4 regions of the Tepidibacter aestuarii genome follow, and region 2 is predicted to be linked to each of the others. Evidence: riboswitches for the same ligand, from Rfam matches in the RefSeq annotation. Region 2 holds a riboswitch; each other region holds the start of a gene.
The links. Region 2 has a riboswitch for glycine ahead of M2214_RS06055 (ACT domain-containing protein). Riboswitches for the same ligand answer to the same signal wherever they lie in the genome.

Region 1 (2,211 bases), 1.2 Mb from region 2:
GATGCAAGAACTACACTTGCAATTATTTTGAGCAACGGAGACCGTAGGGATCGTTGGCGATATGAGTCAGTGCGTAGCAACTAGACGAATTTTATATATATAATATATTTTTTATTTTAGAATAAGAAGATTTGCTAAGGTTAATACTATAACTAGTTCTGTAAAGAATATATTTAATATTCCTATAATACTAGGTTAAGTAGTATTAATATGTAACTTTAAAGGAAATAAAAAATATTTTTAGAGTATGTGAAATTATAGGACTTAGAAATGCGATAGTAAGCGAAGCTAAACAATATTTTTCTAAAGAATAATATTTATATAAATTAACATTGATACAGATGTTAATTTTAAATAGCAAAGAATTCGATATGTTATAAATGTTTGGAATAATTAGAAAATTAAGAATAATATATTGACATTTGACTATATATTAACGTATAATAATAATTAGTTAAATGAGTTCGGATGAAGATAATGAGAAAACGTTATCAGACGAGCCTCTGGAGAGACTCTACAAAGAGCACCGAAGGGGAAAGCTAATAGAAATTAGTCAAACTCTCAGGTAAAAGGACAGAGATTATTCTTACCGGAATAAATCCCAAAAATCAGATTTTCATGATTTGACTTTTTGATTACTTTTCTTTATAGCTTTTCGTTTTACTTATCATTTTTTTATTTTAGTTTTACTTTTCAATGTTTTATAATTTCAAGTTTTGTTTTTTGCATCAAAAACCAAAAAAATTTAAAAGGAGGAATTATATGGAGCATCTAGTCGGTGTCTTAAATGGATTGATTTGGAGTAAAGCACTTATTATTTTATGTTTAGGAGCAGGTATATACTTTTCTTTCAGAACTCGTTTTTTACAAGTTAGACTTTTGAAAGATATGGTAAAGCTATTATTTGGAGGATCATCGTCAGAACAAGGGGTTTCTTCATTCCAGGCATTTGCGTTATCTGTATCAGGTCGTGTAGGAACTGGAAATATAGCAGGGGTTGCAACGGCTATAGCAATGGGAGGACCTGGAGCATTATTCTGGATGTGGGCAATAGCCTTTTTAGGAGCAGGTTCAGCTTATGTTGAGGCTACTTTAGCTCAAATATATAAGGTTGAACAAGATGGAGAGTATCGTGGAGGACCAGCGTATTATATAGAAAAAGGAATGAACAATAAGTGGTATGCAACTACATTTGCAGTTGCAACTATAGTAGCAATGGGATTCTTTTTACCAGGAGTTCAGTCTAATAGTATAGCAGCAGGACTTAATAATGCATTTGGGATAACTCCTACAGTAACAGGAATAATATTAGTTGTATTCTTAGCACTTATAATATTTGGTGGAGTTAAGCGTATAAGCAAAGCAGCTGAAATAATAGTACCTCTTATGGCTACAGGTTATATATTGGTTGCACTTATTGTAATAATTGTTAATATTTCTGAATTACCTGGAGTTATAGCATTAGTATTTAAGAGTGCATTTGGAGCACAACCTGCTTTTGCTGGTATACTAGGTATGGCTATTTCTTGGGGAGTTAAGCGTGGTATTTATTCAAATGAAGCAGGTCAGGGAACTAGCCCGCATGCAGCAGCTGCAGCTGAGGTTTCACATCCTGCAAAACAAGGATTAGTTCAAGCATTTTCAGTATATATAGATACTTTATTTGTTTGTTCAGCTACTGGATTCATGATTTTAATTACTGGAATGTACAATATTTACGATAAATCTGGAGGATTTATAGCTAATAATTTAGGAGATGTTGAAATAGGGCCTATATACACTCAAAGAGCAGTTGAAACTCTATTACCATCTTTTGGTGGTGCATTTGTTGCAATAGCTTTATTCTTCTTTGCATTTACTACTTTGATGGCATATTATTATATTGCTGAAACTAATGTTGCTTATTTAATAAGAAAGAGCAATAATAAATCATTAATAAATGTATTGAGATTTGCATTACTTGGAGCAACTTTCTATGGAGCTATAAAGACTGCAAACTTAGCATGGGCATTAGGAGATATAGGTGTTGGTACTATGGCATGGCTAAATGTTATAGCAATACTTATAATGGGAAAACCGGCTCTTATAGCACTTAAAGACTATGAAGAGCAAAAAGCAGCAGGCAAGGACCCTGTATTTAATTCTAAAAAGTATGATATAAAAAATGCAGAGTTCTGGGAAAATACTACTGATAGCGTTAGTAAATAATTC
Region 2 (2,211 bases):
CTTTTCTATGTTTAACGAACCTACTTCTACTGCATTAATCATGCCTTCGTCTTCACTTACGGGAATAAATGCTCCACTAAGTCCTCCTACATGAGAAGATGCCATAACGCCACCTTTTTTTACCGCATCATTTAAAAGAGCTAAAGCAGCAGTAGTTCCATGGCAACCACAACTTTCAAGCCCTATTTCTTCCAAAATTCTTCCTACACTGTCTCCAATAGCAGGAGTTGGAGCTAGTGATAAATCTACAATTCCAAATGGAACACCAAGTCTTGCGGAAGCTTCATTGGCTACAAGTTGACCAACTCTTGTTATTTTAAATGCAGTTTTCTTTATTGTTTCTGCAACAATATCAAAACTTTCTCCTTTTACATTTTCAAGAGAAGATTTTACAACTCCAGGACCACTTATTCCAACGCTTATCACACATTCTGCTTCTCCTACTCCATGGAATGCTCCTGCCATAAACGGATTGTCCTCAACTGCGTTGGCAAATACCACAAGCTTTGCACATCCTATACTGTCGTTTTCTTTTGTAAGAAAAGCTGTTTTTTTAATTATAGTGCCCATATCCTTAACAGCATCCATATTAATCCCTGACTTTGAGCATCCAACGTTTACAGAAGAAAAAACTCTTTTAGTAACAGCCAAAGCTTCGGGAATTGAATCTATAAGTATTTTGTCTCCTTTTGAATAACCTTTATGTACAAGAGCTGAAAATCCTCCAATACAGTCAACGCCTACAGTTTCAGCTGCTTTATCTAGTATTTTTGCAAATTCTACATAATCTTTATCATTACTAGACTGAGCAATAAGAGAGATAGGAGTTACAGATATTCTCTTATTTATAATAGGGATTCCATATTCAGTTTCAATTTCTTCTCCTACTTTTACTAAACTTTTAGCATATTTTACAATTTTATTGTAAATTTTTTCTCTTGATTTTTCTCCATCGCTATCACAACAATCTAAAAGAGATATTCCCATTGTGATTGTTCTTATGTCAAGATTTTCATTTTTAATCATATTTATTGTTTCCATTATATTTTTGAAGTTAGTCATATTTTATCTCTCCATTCTTAAATTTTGTGCATTGAATTAAATATATCTTCATGTTGAATTTTAATAGAAACATCTATTTTATTACCAGCATCTTCAAGTTTATTTTTTAATTCGTTAAAATCTATTTGCATTTTTTCTAAATCTACAAACATTATCATTGTGAAATAATCATGCAAAAGTGTTTGGTTTATATCCAAGATATTAACACCATTTTCTGAGAGTACAGAAGTTACCCTATGAATAATCCCTATTTTGTCTTTCCCAATTACAGATACAAATGCTTTCATTGTTAATCATCTCCTCTTTGATTTAATTATTGTTTTTAAATTTAAATATATTATTTCCAAAAAAATTAAAAAAGACTAAATTTCAAAATTTAGTCTCTGGAGATTAAGATTTTGTAATTAAAGAGAAAGCTATTATAATTGCCAATATTAAAGCAATTATAATTAATAGGTATATTCTTTAATATACAAAATCCTCTGTCCTTTTACCTGAGAGTTTCACCAAAAATTTTGGCTTTCCCCTTCGGTGCTCTTTTGAGTCTCTCCAGAGGTTCGTCCAATAGCGGTTTAAAAATTTTATTCCGCTATCTTCAACCGATTGTATGAAATTAATAAAATGATTCTAACATAAACTATTTATATGAGTCAACTTAAAATTAAATATTATATTGTGTTATATTTAAAATAAATTTAAAAAATGGTTGAGATTTTTTAAAAAATGGTTGAGATTTTAATGAAAAGATTAAAAAAGGAATATCTCACATTTTATTGTGAGATACTCCTTTTTATTTTTATTTTAAAAATTTCATTTGATCTTTACGATGCTCTTGTTTTTCTTTAGCTCTTTCAAGATCTTGTTGATTCATATTCTCATGATTATGTTCTATATATCCCTGAGTATAATGGTAATTTTGCTCTAAGTTTTCAAGATCATTATCGCTTTCATGTTGTCCATATGCTATTATATTTTTTAAATTATTTATTTGATGCTCTCTTTCACATTGAACTTCTTTACAATGTTCAATTTGTTCAGGAGAAGAAATATCAGAATGCTGTTCAAGATGACGTTCTGTTCTTGTATGTTTTTCAACTAAATCTACAAGCTCATCTATTCTACGAGCATTTTCTAAATCTAAATGTTCGC
Region 3 (2,211 bases), 650 kb from region 2:
TGAAGAAGGTCTTGTCTCTCAACTTGATCAAGTTAGAGGTAAGAAAAAAGTTATATCTAAGATGATAGAAATAGTTAAAAAAAGAAGCACTAATATACAAAGTCAGACTATAGGAATAAGTCATGCTGATAATGAAGAGTTATTAGATGAATTCAAAAGAGTTATAAAAGAAGAATTAAAACCTAAAGATATAATAGTTTCAAATATTGGATCAGCCATAGGAACACATGCAGGTCCTGGTACTATAGCGATATTTTATATGAAATAATAATTATATAATACAAGTTAATGAAATTGAAGATTTAACGTATCATATTAATATTCAAAAAAGTAGGATAATAAATATACTAATAAAAAATACTTCCGTGAAAGCGGAAGTTTTTTTATTATAAGAGTGAAATTGGAATTTAATGTTATTTATTATAAAAATGAGATATAATACAATGAAATATTATTTTGAATATTGAGTAGAGAAAATTGCTGAAATATATATTCTATTTAAAAAAAATGTATATGATATATATGTTTTAAAAAACGCATATTAGAGCTAATAGTTAAAATATAGTCAAAGTTAAACAGTTTAAAGTATAATTATTTGCCGAAAAACAAGAAAGGTCAAGTGAAATTGATAGAATTAAATTATTATTTAAATTAAATTTTAGGAAAGCGTTAAGATAATCATGGTTGTCAAGTGTCGAAATGTTGTGAAAAAAAAATCGAAATACCTATTGATAAATTTATAACTTTTCTTTATAATGTACTTAAGAGATATAAAAAAAATAAATAGTTGCTGGACGAAGAATAAGGGAGAGAGCTATACGCCGCCGAAGGGACAAGTTTTATTTTAACCTAAAAAATAGAATGAAATTCTCAGGCAAAAGGATCTTATTTGGACAGGACTCTGGATTAAACAGAGAAGTGATTCTTAGGATATCACTTCTCTTTTTTTAACTATGTTATACAGAAAATTCTGAAATCTGAAATATACTTTGCACAGGAGATGATATTATATGAAGATAATTACTAATAATTCATTAGTAGTAAAAAAATTTGGTGATAAATATGAAGTAGAGTATATAGAAGGAGATTTTTTGGGAATACTAAATGTTTGTAGAGATTATATACATAATAAATACAAATTATTGACACATCCATTGGCTGGAAGTATAAAGCCGAATGAAACACCATATAAAACTATAATGATAGATAATGTAGATGATTTAGATACTGATTCGCTTTTGCTTATTGAAAAAGCCATAGATACTACTAAAAAATTTCAGAACAATTTTAGAACACCATTATGGACAGATTCAGTATTAGAAGATTTTAAGGTAATAGACTTAGATTTAATAACAAATGTTATTGAGACAGTAAATTATTATGTTAAATAAAAATCTAAACCTATTAAAATACATAATTTAAAATTTTTACAAAATGATGCTAAAAATTTAACGAATTATGACAAATATAACTTAGTTGCTTATGTTAGCAAAAATTTGCTAATTAACAAATATATATTTATATGCAAAATATATGTAAAACCTATTTATATGCAAAATTTTTAAAGGGAGGTTATTTTATGTTATCACTTGATAAAAATATCTTTGAAACAGAAGTTTTAGAAGCAAAAGGGTATATTTTAGTAGATTTCTGGAGTGAAGGCTGTGAACCTTGTAAAGCTTTAATGCCAGATATTGAAAAATTATCTGAAGAATATGCTGATAAAATCAAATTTTGCAAGTTAGATACAACTAAAGCTAGAAGACTTGCTATAAAACAAAAAGTTTTAGGTCTTCCAACAATAGCTATATACAAAGATGGTCAAAAAATAGAAGAAGTTACAAAAGATGATGCTACTAAAGAAAATGTAGAAAATATGATTAAGAAGTATCTGTAAGTTTTTGAAGACTAAAATTGAATAAAGTAAATTTGGTTTTAGTCTTTTAAATAAAAAGGGAGGTGACATTATGCGTCTAGAATTAGGAAATATCTTTATTAAGGATGTAAAATTTGACAATGAAACTAAGGTTGAAGGTGGAACATTATATGTAAATAAAGATGAGATGATTAAGGAAATTGGAGGAGATGAGCATATAAAGTCAATTGAGATTGAGATTGCTCGTCCAGGAGAAAGTGTAAGAATAACTCCAGTTAAAGACGTTATAGAACCAAGAGTTAAGGTTGAAGGTCCAGGAGGAATATTCCCTGGAG
Region 4 (2,211 bases), 490 kb from region 2:
GAAGGAGGAGCCGAGATTGATCCATATAAATTTACCAATCACCTTCTTGAAGTAAGTATTAAAAAAGGTGCACTTGTGTATGAAAATACCGAGGCTAAAAAAATAGAGTATTTAGATAAAGGAGTAATTATTTACACATCTTACGGATATAAAGTTAAGGCAAAAAAAGTAATTGTCGCTACAGGATATAATACTAGTTTGTTCACGAATAAAAATTTTGGAACTAAAAATAATACATTTAATATAGCTACTAAACCAGTTAAAGAAATTCGAGGTTGGAAAGAAGGTGTATTGATTAGGGATAATTCTGATCCATATAACTATCTTAGAACTACAAAAGACAATAGATTAATTATAGGTGGAGAAGATGTAGATTTTAAAGAAATAGAGAATGAGGATATAGCTTTTGAAAAATACTCTATTTTAGAACAAAGACTTAAATCTATGTTCAAATATATAGATGATATAGAAATAGAGTATAAATATTGTGGATGCATTGAGTCTACTAAAGATAACTTAGGATATATTGGACCTGATAAAAAACATGAGAATCTATGGTACTGTCTAGGATATGGAGGTAATGGTATATTATTTGCTATATTAGGAGGAATTATGTTGAGTAAACTATATCATGAAGAAAAAGATGAGGATATGAGATTGTTTAAAGTAAATAGATTTGATAATTGATATTTAGAAACAAATTATTGTGAAAAAACAGTTTTTTTAGAAATAAAAAAGCTGTTTTTTTTTATAATTTTCTTTACGAATCTTAAAAAAATCTGGAATTAAAATTTAAAAAGTGAGACTTTTTTATTTAAATTGATAAGTCTGAAAATTGAATGATTTCGAAAAAATAATAATTTAATGTAAAATTCAATTTTAAAAAAACAAAATAGATATTAAATTAACGAATGAAAAACACGTATTTTATTAAAAATACAAAGAAATATACAGAAAATCACTTCTAAACGACAAAAAACGACGTAAATGCATGGGGAAAATGAAAATAAAATTATAAATAAAATAAGAGTAATCTAATCATGATTACTAAAATGTATTACAAAAAAACAAATTGTTATATTATTGACAATCTAAAATGGAAATACTATACTCTGATTAGAAACATCATTAATGTTTTGGATGAAGATAGCGGGAGAGCATAGCACCGAAGAAGTAAAGCTTTCAGGTATAAAGACCGCTATTGGACAAATCTCTGGAGAGACTCTATAGAGCACCGAAGGAGCAAACTGCATTTGATCATGCATGCGAAACTCTCAGGTAAAAGGACAGGGAAATTTTCCCGGCTTTTTTTATCAATTCGAAATAATAAAAGCAGGAGGTAAACAGTATGGAACAAATTAATCAAATTGCACAATCTATCAATTCTTTGGTATGGGGACCACCACTTCTCATATTACTTGTTGGTACAGGTATCTTTTTATCATTTAAATTAGGTTTTTTACAAATATTCAGACTTCCATTAGCACTTAAGTATCTTTTCTCAGAAGATCCTGAGGCAAAAGATATGAAGGCAGAAGGTGACGTATCTGCGTTTGCAGCTGTTTGTACAGCATTATCAGCTACTATAGGTACAGGTAATATAGTTGGAGTTGCAACAGCAATAAGAATGGGAGGACCTGGAGCATTATTTTGGATGTGGGTAGCTGCATTCTTCGGAATGGCAACAAAATATGCAGAAGCACTTTTAGCAGTTAAATATAGGGTTGTAGATGATAATGGACAAATGTCTGGGGGCCCTATGTATTATATTGAGAAAGGATTCAAAAATAAGTTTCTTGCGAAATGCTTTGCTATATTTGGGATAGGAGTTTCTTTCTTTGGTATAGGAACATTTGCACAAGTAAACTCTATAACATCAGCTGTGAATATAGCGTTTAATGTTCCCGTTATAGTAACAGGAGTAATACTTACTATATGTGTTGCTATGGTTAGTCTTGGAGGAATAAAGAGTATATCAAAGGTTTCAGAGATTATAGTTCCTTTTATGGCGGCATCATACGTAATTTGTACATTAATAATACTTTTATTAAATGCAGGTCAAATTCCTGAGACAATGAGCTTTATAATAAAGAGTGCATTTACTCCAACTGCTGCAGCAGGTGGATTCGCAGGATCAACAGTTGCACTTGCACTAAAGAGTGGTATATCAAGAGGTGTATTCTCTAATGAATCAGGACTTGGTTCTGCTCC

Region 1: it holds a riboswitch for glycine, as region 2 does, so the genes downstream of both, M2214_RS12270 (alanine/glycine:cation symporter family protein) here and M2214_RS06055 (ACT domain-containing protein) in region 2, are expected to answer to the same signal.
Region 3: it holds a riboswitch for glycine, as region 2 does, so the genes downstream of both, M2214_RS02880 (GrdX family protein) here and M2214_RS06055 (ACT domain-containing protein) in region 2, are expected to answer to the same signal.
Region 4: it holds a riboswitch for glycine, as region 2 does, so the genes downstream of both, M2214_RS03610 (alanine/glycine:cation symporter family protein) here and M2214_RS06055 (ACT domain-containing protein) in region 2, are expected to answer to the same signal.

The regions. Positions count from the first base shown of each region.
Region 1 is NZ_OW235315.1:2,467,240-2,469,450, reverse strand. It holds glycine riboswitch at 494-587, shown strand; gene M2214_RS12270 (alanine/glycine:cation symporter family protein) at 763-2,208, shown strand.
Region 2 is NZ_OW235315.1:1,249,732-1,251,942, forward strand. It holds gene M2214_RS06050 (PFL family protein) at 1-1,062, opposite strand, end outside; gene M2214_RS06055 (ACT domain-containing protein) at 1,080-1,349, opposite strand; glycine riboswitch at 1,535-1,625, opposite strand; gene M2214_RS06060 (hypothetical protein) at 1,859-2,211, opposite strand, start outside.
Region 3 is NZ_OW235315.1:600,701-602,911, forward strand. It holds gene M2214_RS02875 (DegV family protein) at 1-268, shown strand, start outside; glycine riboswitch at 795-896, shown strand; gene M2214_RS02880 (GrdX family protein) at 1,011-1,391, shown strand; gene trxA (thioredoxin TrxA) at 1,580-1,897, shown strand; gene M2214_RS02890 (glycine/sarcosine/betaine reductase component B subunit) at 1,968-2,211, shown strand, end outside.
Region 4 is NZ_OW235315.1:763,246-765,456, forward strand. It holds gene M2214_RS03605 (NAD(P)/FAD-dependent oxidoreductase) at 1-687, shown strand, start outside; glycine riboswitch at 1,141-1,208, shown strand; glycine riboswitch at 1,211-1,293, shown strand; gene M2214_RS03610 (alanine/glycine:cation symporter family protein) at 1,349-2,211, shown strand, end outside.